2 regions of the Paenibacillus sp. RC84 genome follow, and region 2 is predicted to be linked to the other one. Evidence: riboswitches for the same ligand, from Rfam matches in the RefSeq annotation. Region 2 holds a riboswitch; the other holds the start of a gene.
What was found. A riboswitch is a leader RNA that binds a small molecule or an ion and turns the genes downstream of it on or off. The one in region 2 is predicted to bind cobalamin.
Positions count from the first base shown of each region.

Region 1: it holds a riboswitch for cobalamin, as region 2 does, so the genes downstream of both, ABH899_RS13755 (class I SAM-dependent methyltransferase) here and ABH899_RS10625 (FecCD family ABC transporter permease) in region 2, are expected to answer to the same signal.

Region 1 covers NZ_JBGBYL010000005.1:247,655-254,752, forward strand. Annotated here, with positions in the region: gene ABH899_RS13750 (aminoglycoside phosphotransferase family protein) at 1-459, shown strand, start outside; cobalamin riboswitch at 797-1,006, shown strand; gene ABH899_RS13755 (class I SAM-dependent methyltransferase) at 1,236-2,126, shown strand; gene ABH899_RS13760 (permease) at 2,340-3,362, shown strand; gene ABH899_RS13765 (TIGR03943 family putative permease subunit) at 3,390-4,328, shown strand; gene ABH899_RS13770 (CobW family GTP-binding protein) at 4,504-5,574, opposite strand; gene ABH899_RS13775 (hypothetical protein) at 5,858-5,992, opposite strand; gene ABH899_RS13780 (lytic polysaccharide monooxygenase) at 6,178-7,098, opposite strand, start outside.
Region 2 covers NZ_JBGBYL010000004.1:32,843-39,940, forward strand. Annotated here, with positions in the region: gene ABH899_RS10605 (DUF6376 family protein) at 1-358, shown strand, start outside; gene ABH899_RS10610 (helix-turn-helix domain-containing protein) at 505-1,287, opposite strand; gene pyk (pyruvate kinase) at 1,401-2,816, shown strand; gene ABH899_RS10620 (ATP-dependent DNA helicase) at 3,048-4,964, shown strand; cobalamin riboswitch at 5,068-5,269, shown strand; gene ABH899_RS10625 (FecCD family ABC transporter permease) at 5,368-6,549, shown strand; gene ABH899_RS10630 (ABC transporter ATP-binding protein) at 6,546-7,098, shown strand, end outside.

The DNA.
Region 1 (7,098 bases), on a different contig from region 2:
GGCACATGGATGACGTTTTGGAAGTATGTTCCCCCTACAGAACTGCGGCGCCCTTCGCCAAGCGAAGCAGTTGAACTGGTTAATAGACTTTCACTGGCATTGAAAGATTTTACCGACGAGATTCCTCTGCTTGGTGTTTGGGAGCGGACATGTCAATCGGCTTTTAGATTAATGAAGCATCCGGATCGGCGTATACAAAATTTGCTAAGTCTGTTCTTCGCGATGGATAGACAGATGCGTCTCGAAACAAGTTTGCTGCTACCGTCTCATGGAGATGCCCATTCAAGAAACTTATTACCGAGTCCGGAAGGCTGGATCTGGTCGGACTTTGAAGATTTATCCTGGATGCCCGCCTACTGGGATTTGGCTTCATATGTAGGCAATCTTGCATTATTCAACGGAATTCAGGAGCCAACCTTTCAGTATATCTGGAGTCAGATGAATAATCAGGCCGAATAAGCAAGCTTTTGGATTTGCCGTTACCGCACGCATACTGATGTCCACTTTAGGTAACTTGGATTTCGCACTTTCAGGCAGCGGAGATTTGGAATTCGCATATAAACAGCTTGGGCTGGCAAAAGAATTTATTCATCAAATCAACCTGATTATTGAAGGGAAATAGCGGAGTCATAAACCGTCGCGGCTCCACTTAATAGTCCGAAGTTTGGCGGGCCCGCCTTACCGGTACATCTGCTTGCCCGCACGCTTCGGTCATTTGCCAAAAAGCCGGATTTGGACTACTATTAACCGTGAAGTTGTTTGGCATGCACGTTTTTCTTAAGACAATGGATTATCAAACATTCTTTATTAAACAGGTTCCGGTTCTTTCTCCGGGGAGAGGGAACGGATTAAAAGGGAAGTTCGGTGCAATTCCGATACGGTCCCGCCACTGTAAGGGGAAAAGGGGGGAGAAGCCCCGGCCGAAGCGCATCACGTCACTGGTTAATCCGGGAAGGCGCGCATAGGGTTCCCGAGTCAGGAGACCTGCCTGTTTACCGGTAACTTCATTCCTACGCAGATAGGATGGCGTTGATGCGAATGTTCTCCCTAATCGTCCGGGTCCTGACCCGAGCGTATTCATGCGATGAACCCAAACATCCTGCCTCCGGCGGGATGTTTTTATTTGTTTCGGATCGATGGACTCCTCCGGCTTTACAGGTAAAATGAAGTCCGCCGCATTTTGATCGAAAGAAGTATGACTAACAAGATCTTCAAACCGTATGGGGAGGCAAACGATGTATTACGGAGTCAAACTAAATACGAATTACAAAACCCTCTGGCAGGAGGGGATGAAAGACTGGGACGGAAATCTTCCCGTACGGATGACCGATGACGTCAAGGAAGAAGGGTTCTGGAACGCTTTTATGAAAAAGAAAGAACAAGCCGGGGTGGATTCCTGGGTCGCCAACCTGCGCAAGGAGCTGATCGCTTTTATCGATCCCGGCGAGGATGTGCTGGAAATCGGTCCCGGCTGGGGAAACTATACGTTCGAAGCGGCCGAGAAAGCGGGTTCCCTCACCTGCGTCGACAGCTCCGAGAGCGTGCTTGCTTACCTGAAAGCCGCAGCGGAGCGGAAGGGCTGGAATCATTTAAACTTCGTACATGCCAAGTGGGAAGAACTTCCCAAGGTGGAGCGAGCCGACGTGGTATTCGGCGTCAATTGTTACTACCGGATGCAGGAAATCGACCGGGCGCTGCTGCACATCAACAACACGGCGAAGCGTCTTGGAATCGCGGGCATGGTTAGCGGTCCTGAAAGACCGCATTACAAAGACATTCAGGAGCAGCTGGGCTGCCGGATTAAATTTCAACGCCGAGATTACATCCATTTGCAGAATCTGCTTTATGAATTGGGAATCGATGCGAACTGTAAAATGGTCAACCTGCACAAAACGTATGCCTACGATACGGAGGAAGAGCTGCTCAAGGACAACCTGAGCGCGGTTTTGGACAAGGAATATGACCGCAGGAAGGCCATTGATCTCTTGTACTCTTATGTGCGTGAAGAAGACGGCAGGCTGATTTACCCGCACAATTTCAAAGCGGCTCTCCTTTACTGGAAGCCGGAAAAACGGCTGGAACCTGCGGACCTGCCTGCGGAAGTGAGACGGATCGTGCAGGTTTAAATCCGAGCCGTTGAAGTATTATCCCGGTAACGCGGTTTCGCGTGCCGGGATTTTTTTGGCTTCACGGACCGGACAAGGGAAGCTTGTCATAGATTCGGGCAGATTCGCATAGAGATGAAGAAGAGGATCGGGATAAGGGAGAAGTCTTTTTTGTTGAAAAACGTAATAATTACGATTAAAATAAAGATACTGTTTTACACAGGAGGGGAGAACGTGCATTTCAGCGGAGCAAGCAGAGGGATGAGAAAAAGACACCTGATTTATATCGCAGCGGGAAGTTTCCTGGTTATACTGGCTTGGCAAGCCGTACGGACAGGGAATGCGGCGTTGCCGGACCCTTCGGTCATCCGCCTGTTCAAGACGATGTTTATCGGCATCGTGCTCGAAGCGGTTCCTTTTATTATGCTCGGTGTGCTGCTTTCCTCGTTCATGCAGGTCTACATCCCGGAGACCTGGATCCGCAAAGCGATCCCCCGGAATCCTTTGCACGGATTCGTGTTCGCCTGTCTGCTGGGCATCCTGTTTCCGATTTGCGAGTGCGGCATGATCCCGGTCGTCCGGCGGCTGATCAACAAGGGAATGCCGCTGTACATAGGCGTAGTCGTCATTCTGGCGGGTCCCATCGTCAACCCGGTCGTCTATGCGGCGACATACACGGCGTTCCGGATGAATCCCGAAATGGTGTACGCCCGGATGGGACTGGCCCTTGGAGTTAGCGCGTTTATCGGCTTGTTCGTGTACGCGTTTATTAACAAAAATCCTCTGAAACACAGGCTGGACTCGCTGTACGCCGGGAACGGACAAGACTGCGCGCACGTGCAGGGCGGCGGCAAATTCGTTACGATGATGGGTCACGCGGGCGGGGAATTTTTCGATATGGGGAAATATCTCATTTTCGGCTCTCTCCTTACGGCCGTTATTCAGGCGTTTGTGCCGAGAGGCGATTTGTCGGCGCTGGGGGAGGGGGAGGTGCTTCCGCATCTGTTCATGATGGGATTTGCCTACATGTTGTCGCTCTGTTCCACCTCGGACGCCTTTGTCGCTTCTTCCTTTCTCCAGACGTTTTCCAAAGGCTCCCTGCTCACGTTCCTCGTTTTCGGGCCCATGCTCGATTTTAAAAGCACGCTGATGCTTCTGTCCGTCTTCAAAACGAAGTTTCTCCTGCTGCTGGCCGTTCTTATCACGGTGACCGTGTTTGCCGGTTCCGTAGTGGTCGAGCATCTTTATTTCAGGTAACCCTTTGAATTGGGGGAGGTGAACCGGGTGGAAGACAAGCGCGCTTACGCCTTCCATTATTTTATCCGGGCGGCGATTCTATGCGGGTTTTCGTTCTATATCGTTTATCTGGTCAAAACGGGCAGCATGCCGCATTATTTGGCGCCCCGACTGGTACCGTACGTCAAAGCTTCGGCGATCGCCCTGTTCGTGCTGGCCGTGATCCAGATTTATCTGGCTCTGCAGCCTGCTGCAGGCAATGAACCCGACTGCGGATGCGAGTCCGATGTAAAGAAATCGAAGCTTTCGCATGGTGCGGCTTATTCCTTGTTCCTTTTACCGCTGCTGCTCGGCTTTCTGCTGCCCGACCGGGTAACGGGGAGCGATATCGTTCAAGTCAAAGGGATTCAATTGAATACCTCCGGCTTCCAAACGCAGAGGAACGCAGGTCCCCAGGACGATCCGCCCAAGAAGGAACTATCTTCCGGGGGGACAAGTCAGGGCGGGGAAGACACGGAAGAAGCCAGACTCAAGGAGATGTTCAAAGGCAGCCGGTTTACGGAAGACTACGCGAAGCTGGCCATGCGGCTTTACAAAAACAAAACCATTCTTATCGGAGATAAAGGCTTTATGGAGAAGCTGACGGCAGTAGATCTGTTCGCCGGGAATTTTGCCGGAAAGCAGATGGAAATCAGCGGCTTCGTTTACCGGGAGGACGGCATGCCCAAAAACCAGTTCGTCGTCGCAAGACTGACGATGCAGTGCTGCTCGGCCGATGCATCCCCGTACGGCGTTATCGTTGAAGCGTTGGGAGCGGATTCGTATCTCAAGGATACATGGGTGACGGTGAAAGGCACGATCCGAAAGTCCGTGTACGAAGATAAAGACGTGATGAAGCTGGAGGGAGCCGTAATCCAAAAAATCAAAGAGCCTTCATCCCCTTACGTGTATCCGTATGCCGGTGATTTCGCCGATCTGGGGAAATAGAGGCTGTGGCAAAAACAAAAACCGCTTTCCGACGGAAGGCGGTTTTGTGCGGTGCAAGAGCCGGATGCAGAAGGTTCTTAATCGGTAGACATACTCAGGCAGAACAGGGAGGAGGGGACAAAAAAATCGTAAAGATCGTGCCGAATAGAAGGTGCCTCCCTATCCGTGCCTGAAGCTATTTCCGTCTGCCGGACTCGGGTTCAAGGGACTGCGGTGCATCCAGAAGACGTTCCCATTCTTCGCTCAGCCGGTCCGCATCCAGATCAATCCCGATAAACACGAGATAGGGCTTTCCCTGATAAAAGGAAGGCTCCCAGTAGCTCCGTTTTCCTGCGTATTGCAGCAGATGCATGTGCCCGGATTCCGCGAACGTCACATAACCTTTGGCGCGGATCAGACCGTCCTTCCACCGCTGGAGGAAGGCGTCCACATCCGCTTTGGTCAGCCCCGCAGCCCGATTCCACGGGAGGGTGACGGTACGGACGCGGGAGTGGGAAGACGCGGTTTCCGCCGGTGCCGGCGAATCTGCGGAATGCATGCCGCGTCCGGAGCCGGCTGTGCTGGGCTCCTTCGGATGAGTCCGGATCTTCGTCATCCGGATAGGCCGGACCGTCAGAGGCACATTCTGCGCAGGCTGGACTCCCTCCAGGATCGGTTTAAGCTCAATGCGGCAGTGAGTCGTATACACGAGCATAGCGTGCCCGTTCAGCTTGCGTATCGCCTTCTCGATTTGGTGCAGCCGGATGCGGTGCACATAATCCGTTTTGTTGACCAGGATAAGGTCGGCAACTTCGACCTGCCTGCGAAGCGTTCGCACGAGCTGTTTGTCCGATGCGAACAGGCTGTTGTAATCCATGAAGTTTTCGGCATCGAGCACAGTGATGACCTGCTTGAGGGCAACGCGGTCCAGCAGACCGGGTTCCGTAAGCACATCGGCAATTTCTTCGGGGTTGGCCACGCCGGTCAACTCGATGAACAACATATCCGGATTGCGCAGAAGCAGAGCCTGCAAGCTGCCGGTAAGCTCGCTTTTCTTACTGCAGCAGACACAGCCGTCCAGCAGTTTTTCAATCGAAGCGGAGCTGTGCCCTTCCAGAATTAAGCCGTCGACATCCGCCTTGCCCAGCTCGTTCATCAATATTCCCGGGCGCAGACCAAGCTTCTTGGATTCTTCGAGCATACGGAGCAGAAGGGTCGTTTTACCGCTGCCCAAAAAACCGCTAAGTACGAATACAGGTATTGTCACGGTTTTAGTTCCTTTCTGAAATAAAAGATATGTTCTCATTGTATTCTTGTCCGGGAACGAACATGCAACAAAAATCGTAATCGTTACGTTTAAATTTATTGTACAGGAATCAGTGCTGTCCGGCAAACGGAATGTCTTCATTAGGAGGGGAGTGGAAGGCAGCTTCCAGAGCTTCCTTATGTTTTTGTAATCCGGGTAAAAAGTCCTTTATTTTTCAAAGCGAAAAAAAACCTCCACGCCCATTAAAGGGGATGGAGGTTTTTTTAAAATTTCCTATGCTTTATTACAGAGACTGTTGAGTTTTAGCGGAACCCGCAAAGGTCTGAAATTGATCCTTTAATTTCTGGCGGGCGTCTTTATTGCGGAGTAAGTAAGCAGCTCCTAGACCAATTGCAGTAAACATCATTTTTTTACCCATTTTCGTTTACCTCCTCGTATGTTAAGGTTGCTGGCTCTACAGAAAATTACCCGCTCAGCCCGATGCTAAACATTTTTCCGCGTAATAAACTAAAAAGAGAGGGCGGTGCTGCCGTGCAGACCCATCTTCTTCAAATAAAAAAGACCACCCGATAAGAGCTCGGATGGTCCTTCTTGTTGAGTGAATTAAACGGTTTTCCAAACGTCGGCTTTACCAGGAGTTTCGCCTTGTGTCCACCATTTGGCTTCGTAAACGACACCGTTGTAAGTAACGCGGTTGCCTGCTGTGTAAACGGAGGATGCGCTCCAAGCAGGTGCAGTCGTGCCGCCACCGCCGGCCGTTGTTTTAGCCGTTACAGCGGAGCTTGCAGCGGAAGTGTTGCCTGCTGCGTCTTTCGCTTTAACCGTGAACGTGTAGCTAGTGTCAGCCGTCAGGCCTGTTACCGTGAAGCTGGTTGTCGTGGAAGTTCCTACAAGAGTGGAACCTTGGTATACATCGTAACCCGTTACGCCGACATTATCGGAAGAAGCGCTCCAGTTCAGAGTTACGGAGTTAGCTGTTACGCCGGAAGCAGTCACGCCTGCAGGAACAGTAGGAGCTTGATTGTCTGTAGGTGTACCAGTTCCGCCACCGTTTACGTTAACGTCGATTACGTTGTAGAAAGCGTTAGGCGTATCGGCGATTTCCCAAACAGCCAGGATTACGTTGTAACCGCTGCGGGCAGGAACGTCACAAGTGTGGGAAGTGGAAGGGTTCGGTTTTTTACCGCCGTCGTTGAAGGAGCAGAACAGTTCGAAATCCGAACGTTTCAGAGCTGCGTTAGGATTCCAGCCAGTTTTCGTGATGTAGTATTTCCATTCTCTCGTTGCGTGTGCGGCAGTCAGCTTCCAAGTGAACGTATTGCTTCCGCTGTTGATGTTCACTTTGGACCAGCGGTCTGCAGTTTGAGCGTTCAGTTCAGGGAAAGCGGCGCCAGCGCCGGCGATTTGACCGTCAGCAGGGCCTCCTGCAGGGTAGCTGCCAGGTGCTTCAAGGCTTTGCGGCTCGTACACGATGGCTCCGCAGTTTTTGTTAATGCCTTGATTACAGAGGGCTGCGCGGCTTGC
Region 2 (7,098 bases):
CTATGGGGAAGAAGCGAAAACGTATCTCCAGGAAGCGGCCGCTTTCGCCGAAAACCTGCCCGCCGCCGCCCAGGAAGCCGTAACCGATCCCCAGGCGGGGGATAAGGTAAAAAAAGAACTGGAAGCGATGAGAGAGAATATTTCCAGTTTTAACGGACTGGACGCGCCGGGCTTCGCCGAAGACCTGCATAAGCAGATCGTCGGGTACAACGAAACGATGCTGGGCACGATTAACGGACATCTGGAGCAGCTTAACGGCCAGGTGCTCGATTATAAATCGCTTCTCCAGTCCCCGGTGATTCAGCAGGTGAACGAAATGAAGCAGCTTACCGAGAAGATCCAGAACTTGGGTCAGTAAACAAAGTTGAAAACACGGCCTTTTTTCATAAAAAGCAGCGGCCGGAACGCATGAATACCAAGCCCCGAGCGGGCTTTTTTTGTTAGGCGCGGCACATTTGCAGGTCGGCTCCCGCCGTGATCATCCGATTCATCCGTACACGCGGGTCAATTCCTCGGCGGCCTTTCCTTCATATAGGAGGAAGGGGTGCGGCCGGTCGTTTTTTTGAAAATCCGCTGAAAGTACGAAACGTCCTCGTACCCGACAAATTCGGCGATCTCGGCGATCGTCAGCAGCGAATCCATCAGCATATAGACGGCTTTTTTCACGCGTACGGCATGGACATATTCGCTGATGGTTTGCCCCGTTACTTTTTTGAAAAGAGCGGCGGCATAGTTGGGGCTTTTCGAGATAAATTCGCCCAGCTCGTCTTTCGTCACTTTCTTGCGGTAATGGTCGCGGATATACTGCTTCATCCGTTCCGCATGTTTTCCCGTTTCGGACGAAACCGCCGCTTGATCCGCTTCGCGGTTAAGCAGAGCGAGCATTTCCAGGAGAATGGCTTGTCCGCGAATTGCCGCGTACGGTTCGTTCTCTTTCCAATCGGAGTAGCACTTACGGGTCCGTTCAAGCAAAAATTCGGCCATGCCGGAGCGAATTTTTACCCAAGGTTTCGTCAGAAGCGGCAGCTCGTGACCGGTTTCCGTAATATGGAAGCTTGCGACATATTTGTTGTGCAAGAAGGTCGGAATGCTTTTGCCGTAATAGGATACGCCCTCTCCGATCAGGAGAAGGTCGCCTTGCTCCAGCATAATTTTGTCGTTTCCGATCCAGTACAGGCAGCGGCCGTAGCTCAGCATGATGAACGAAGCGGCCGCACTGCCGCCGGGCTCGCTTTCCTCGTACCATTCCGCCAGCCGGTCGTGCCGGATGTTTGTTAATTTGATCATGGTTCCCTCTTCATAGAACGTACTATAGTACAATTGCAATACTATAGTTCATTTTCTCCCGAACGGAAACGAATTACAATAGGGACAACTAAAGAAGAGGAAGGACCGATCATATGCGGAAGACAAAAATTGTTTGCACCATGGGGCCCTCATGCCGCTCCGTCGAGGTATTGAAGGAATTGATCGCAGCCGGAATGAACGTGGCGAGAATTAACATGGCTCACGGAGAGCTGGAGGATCACAGCCTGCAGATCAGCCGGATCCGTCAGGCGGCGAAAGAAACGGGTGCCATCGTACCGGTGCTGATGGACATCAAAGGACCGGAAGTACGGATCGGCCTGCTCAAAGAAGCGTCGTGCGAAGTGAAAGCGGGGGACTGCCTCACGCTGACAAGCGAAGAAATCGCGGGAGACAGCACGCGCATCTCGGTCAATTATGCCGAACTGCCGCAAGTCGTGAAGGCCGGGGACAAAATTTTGATCGACGACGGGCTGATCGAACTGAGAGTCGTTTCGGCGGCGGGAACGGAAGTGTCGTGCGAAGTGATCAACGGCGGCGTTATCAAGCCGCGCAAAGGGGTTAATCTGCCGGGCGTGCATACGACGCTCCCCGGAGTCACGGAGCGGGACATCCGCCATATCGAATTCGGCATCCGCGAAAAGATTGAGATCATCGCCATGTCCTTCGTGCGCAAAGCGGAAGACGTGCTTACAGTCCGGCAGCTGCTTGAGGACCAAGGCTGCGGTCATATCCAGATCATTTCCAAGATCGAAAACCAGGAAGGCGTAGACGAGCTGGAAGCCATCGTGGAGGCATCGGACGGAATCATGGTGGCACGGGGCGACCTGGGCGTTGAAATTCCGGTCGAAGATGTTCCGGTCCTCCAGAAAGTGATGATTGAATCCTGTAACCGCGCGGGCAAGCCTGTTATTGTCGCCACTCAAATGCTGGATTCGATGCAGGTCAACCCGCGGCCGACCCGGGCCGAAGTGAGCGATGTCGCGAACGCCGTTCTTCAGGGCTCCGACGCGATCATGCTGTCGGGCGAGACGGCCGCCGGCAAGTATCCGGTCGAATCGGTGCGCACGATGGCCACGATCGCCAAGAAAGCCGAGGGGCTTTACATGGAGGAGACCGGCCGTCAGCAGGCGGGCGTTCCCGCAGAGGTCAATGTGACGGAGATCATCAGTCAGGCGGCTGTCCGCGCATCCGAGGCGATCGGAGCGAAAGCGATTCTGACGCCGACGATGAGCGGGTATACCCCACGGATGGTGTCCAAGCACAGACCGAAAGCGCCGATCATCGCCATTGCGCCTAGCGACGAGGTTCTGAACAAGCTCTGCCTGCTGTGGGGCGTGCTGCCCGTGAAAGGCGAGTTTGTACAGACGACCGACGACATGTTTCAGGCCGCGGTATCCAGCGGCACCGCACAGGGGCTGCTGCAAACCGGCGATTACACCGTGATCACGGCAGGGGTTCCGATCGGCAAGACGGGAACGACGAATCTGATTAAAATCATGCAAGTGTAGAAGGAAAAGCCTCCCGGCGAAGGGGAGGTTTTTTTTGCTGCATAAACGGAATGTGTCATGCAATGCTTTTCCACCAAAAACTTCAATGACTGAACGATAGTGACTGAAACTTAGAATCCGCCTCCGGGCGGATTTTTATTTTGCGCTTCTAAGAAAAGGAGGATTCGCAGCGGGATCTTTTGCGGTATAATGGACAGATGTACGTAACGATGATGTGGAGGCACGGCCAGATTGAGAAATTATCCATTTGCATTTGATCCGACGAAACCATTTATTCAGCAGGCAAGCGACTGGATTGCCGACGTGTTTTACGAGCTTCTGCCGGAAGCCGGTTTTGAAGTGAGAGACGAACAAATTTATATGGCGTTTCAGCTGGAGAGGGCTTACCAGGAGAAACAGACCATCTTTGCGGAAGCGGGAGTGGGAACCGGGAAAACGCTGGTGTATCTGCTTTACGCTCTTACTTATGCGCGTTATACGAGAAAACCCGCGATTATCGCTTGTGCGGACGAGTCGCTGATCGAGCAGCTGGTCAAACCCGAAGGGGACATCGCCAAGCTCGCCCGGCATCTCGATCTGACGATTGACGCCCGGATGGGCAAGTCGCAGCATCAGTACATTTGCCTGAATAAACTGGACGACACCCGGGGCGGCGCTTTTGACGACGAGGAAGTTTTCAGCGAGATTTATCACGGCCTTCCTTCGTTCGTCCACTACCCGGACACGCTCCAGTCGTTCTATCCGTACGGCAACCGTAAGGAGTACCCCGAGCTGACGGACGAGCAGTGGGAACGTATCGGCTGGGACGTGTTCCAGGACTGCCTCGTCTGCAGCCAGCGGCATCGCTGCGGCCAGACGTTGTCGCGCGAGCATTACCGCAAGTCCGCCGACCTGATTATTTGTTCCCATGATTTCTACATGGAACACGTCTGGACCTACGAGGCCCGCAAACGGGAAGGTCAGCTTCCTCTTCTGCCGGACCACAGTTCCGTCGTATTCGACGAAGGGCATCTGCTTGAAACGGCTGCGCAAAACGCGCTCACCTACAAATTGAAGCATTCGGTATTCGAAAGCATCGTCATCCGGCTTCTGGAAGGCGAGGTCAGAGAAACGCTGGCCCTGGCCATCGAGGAGGCCATCGTCCAGAGTGAAACGCTGTTCCGCGTGCTGGACGAGAGCAGTTATTCCGTCCCGGCCTCGGAACGCAAGGAATTCGCCTGGAGCGAAGAATTGAAACGGGAAGTAAGCCGGTTCCGGCAGCTGATCGACGTGATTGAGGAAGAGCTTGTGTTCGAAAGCGGACTGTCCACACTGGACGATTACCAGCTCAAAATCGTCGAGGAACACCTGGAAATGATTCAGCTTGCTTTGAGCTTGTTCGATAAGCCGGGTCAGCTCATTTCATGGGTTACGGAGGATTCCAACGGAATCACCCTGGTCATCATGCCGAAAATGGTCAAGGAAATTTTAAGAGACCGCGTCTTTTCGAAAAAAATGCCGGTCGTGTTTTCTTCGGCGACCTTGTCCGTCAACGGCTCTTTCGACTATATGGCGGGCAGCCTGGGCATCGAAAGCTTCCTTTCGTTCTCCGTTCCCTCCCCTTACGATTACAGCGCCCAAATGAAGGCGAATCTGTATCCCGACAAGCCGGAAGAGGACAAGACCGGACGGGTTCTGGAACTGCTCAAGGAATCCGACGGGCGGGCGCTTATCCTGTTCCCGTCCCGCGAGGCGCTTGGCGATTTCAAACGGAACATGACACGGTATCCCGAGTACGCCGATTACCGGTTTTTGTTTGAAGGCTCGGCGGAAATCAGCCACCTCATCTCGTCGTTTCAGAACGACGAGGAAAGTGTCCTCTGTGCGGTAACGCTGTGGGAAGGACTGGATATTCCGGGACCGTCCTTGTCCCATGTAATCGTCTGGGAGCTTCCGTTTCCTCCGGACGATCCCGTCTTTGCGGCCAAGCGGAAAGATTCGGCTCAGCCGTACGAAGACGTGGATATGCCCTACATGCTGCTCCGCCTGAGGCAGGGCATCGGGCGCTTAATCCGGTCACGCGATGACCGGGGCATGGTGTCCGTTCTCGGTCATGATCTGGATAATCCTACGGTCAGAGAGCAGATCCAGGGCCTGCTTCCGGATTAAGCGGGATGTCAAATGTTGCCGATTCTTGACGTATCCGCTATGATAGACAAGATGCTTCCGGTTCACATTCCGTATTTCAAGTAAAATATAGGCCGGACGATGAATTGAATAAGTCGGTACAGGTGCTTGCCGTTGGAATCTTAACGCGGTACAGCTTAATAGGGAAGTCCGGTGCAAGACCGGCGCGGTCCCGCCACTGTAACAGAAGAGTCGCAGCAACCACAGTCACTGGTATCCATGCCGGGAAGACTGCTGCCGATGATGACGCTGATAGCCAGGAGACCTGCCTGTATCCGTAACACGAGCAACCTACGGGAGATAGGGAGGTGTTAGATGCGTTCCGTACTGAAATTACGAGCGTCTTTCCCTTTGTCTGCAAACGAAGGGGGAGGCGCTTTTTTGCATGGACAGCCCTAAAAATATCAACGGTCGAGGTGAGGACTTGCAATCGGTTTGCAATAAAGAAACGGTACGGGAGACCGGGGAGGCCAGGGGCGCCCGCTCCGCATCCGCAAAAAAATACGGGACGGCGCGCACTCTAACCGCTTTTCCGCTCTTGCTGGGCGGCTTGTCGCTTCTCCTTGTGATCTCCGTGACGATAGCCGTCATGCTCGGTTCCGTTCGGATCGAGCCCGTCACGGTCTGGAAGATCGCTCTATCTCACATGCCGGGAATCGGCAGCCTGGTCGAGCGGGATTGGACGAAAGCGCAGGAGCATATTATCTGGAACATCCGCTTTCCCCGCGTCCTGCTCGGTCTTGTCGTAGGAGCGGGCCTGTCCGCGGTCGGAGTGACGATCCAGGCGTTAATCCGCAATTCGCTCGGCGATCCTTACATACTCGGGGTATCGTCCGGCTCGTCGGTTGCGGCTACCCTTGTTCTGCTGTTCGGCGGCTTCTCGTTTCTCGGTGCTTACGCGCTGCCGGTTTCGGCCTTTATCGGTTCCCTCGTCGCGATGGCGCTTGTCTTTACCTTCGCCAAGGTAGGAGGCCGCATTTCGACCACCCGGCTGCTGCTTGCGGGAACAGCCGTTGCGAGCATGATGTCGGCGTTTACGAGCTTCATCGTCACGATGGCGCCGAATGCCCAAGGCATCCGCTCCGTCGTTTACTGGCTGATGGGCAGCCTGGCCGGCGCGAAGTGGGAATACCTCACCGCACCGGCTCTGATCGTGGTGTCCGGTATCGTTTTCCTGCTCTTTCAGCACCGGTCGTTGAACGCTCTTCTCGTGGGGGAAGGCGCAGCGGGAACGATGGGGGTCAATGTGCCGGCGTTCCGTACCTGTCTGGTGATCGTGACCGCGCTGATCACGGGAACGATCGTGTCCGTCAGCGGCTCAATCGGTTTTGTCGGCCTGATGATTCCCCATATCGTCCGGCTGGTGCTCGGCTCCGACCACCGCAAGGTGCTTCCGGTCAGCGTCCTTTTCGGGGCGGTCTACGTCATATGGGCCGACGTTCTGGCCAGGCTCGCGCTTGCGCCGGAAGAACTGCCGATCGGCATCGTCACCGCGATATGCGGAGGCCCGTTCTTCATCTGGCTGCTCCGCAGAAGTTCATACGCGTTCGGAGGTGCTTCTAAATGAACATGGAAGCGAATCATCTCACTTTGAGCATAGGCGCCAGGAAAATCCTCGACTCCGTAAACCTGGCCGTCCGCGAAGGCGAGTTTATCGGCCTGATCGGCCCGAACGGGAGCGGGAAATCGACCCTGCTCAAAACGGTCTACCGCGAGCTTAAGCCGGACGCGGGACAAGTGTTTATGGATGAGCGGGAACTGCTGAATCTGCCCTACAAAAAAGCGGCCGAACTGATGGCCGTCGTCAGCCAGGAATCTTCCGTCGAGTTCGATTTCAGCGTGGCGGACATGGTTCTGATGGGAAGATATCCCCACAAGAAATGGTACGAAAGCGATACGGAAGCGGACCGGGAAATATGCTTCCGGGCCTTGGAAACGGTCGGACTCGGACACTTCGGAGAACGCAGCTTCGCGACCTTGTCCGGCGGCGAGAAGCAGCGGGTGCTTATCGCCCGGGCGCTGGCCCAGCAGGCGAAGTTTCTGATTCTGGACGAGCCGACGAACCACCTGGATATCCGCTACCAGCTCCAGATCATGGAGCTTGTCCGCTCGCTGG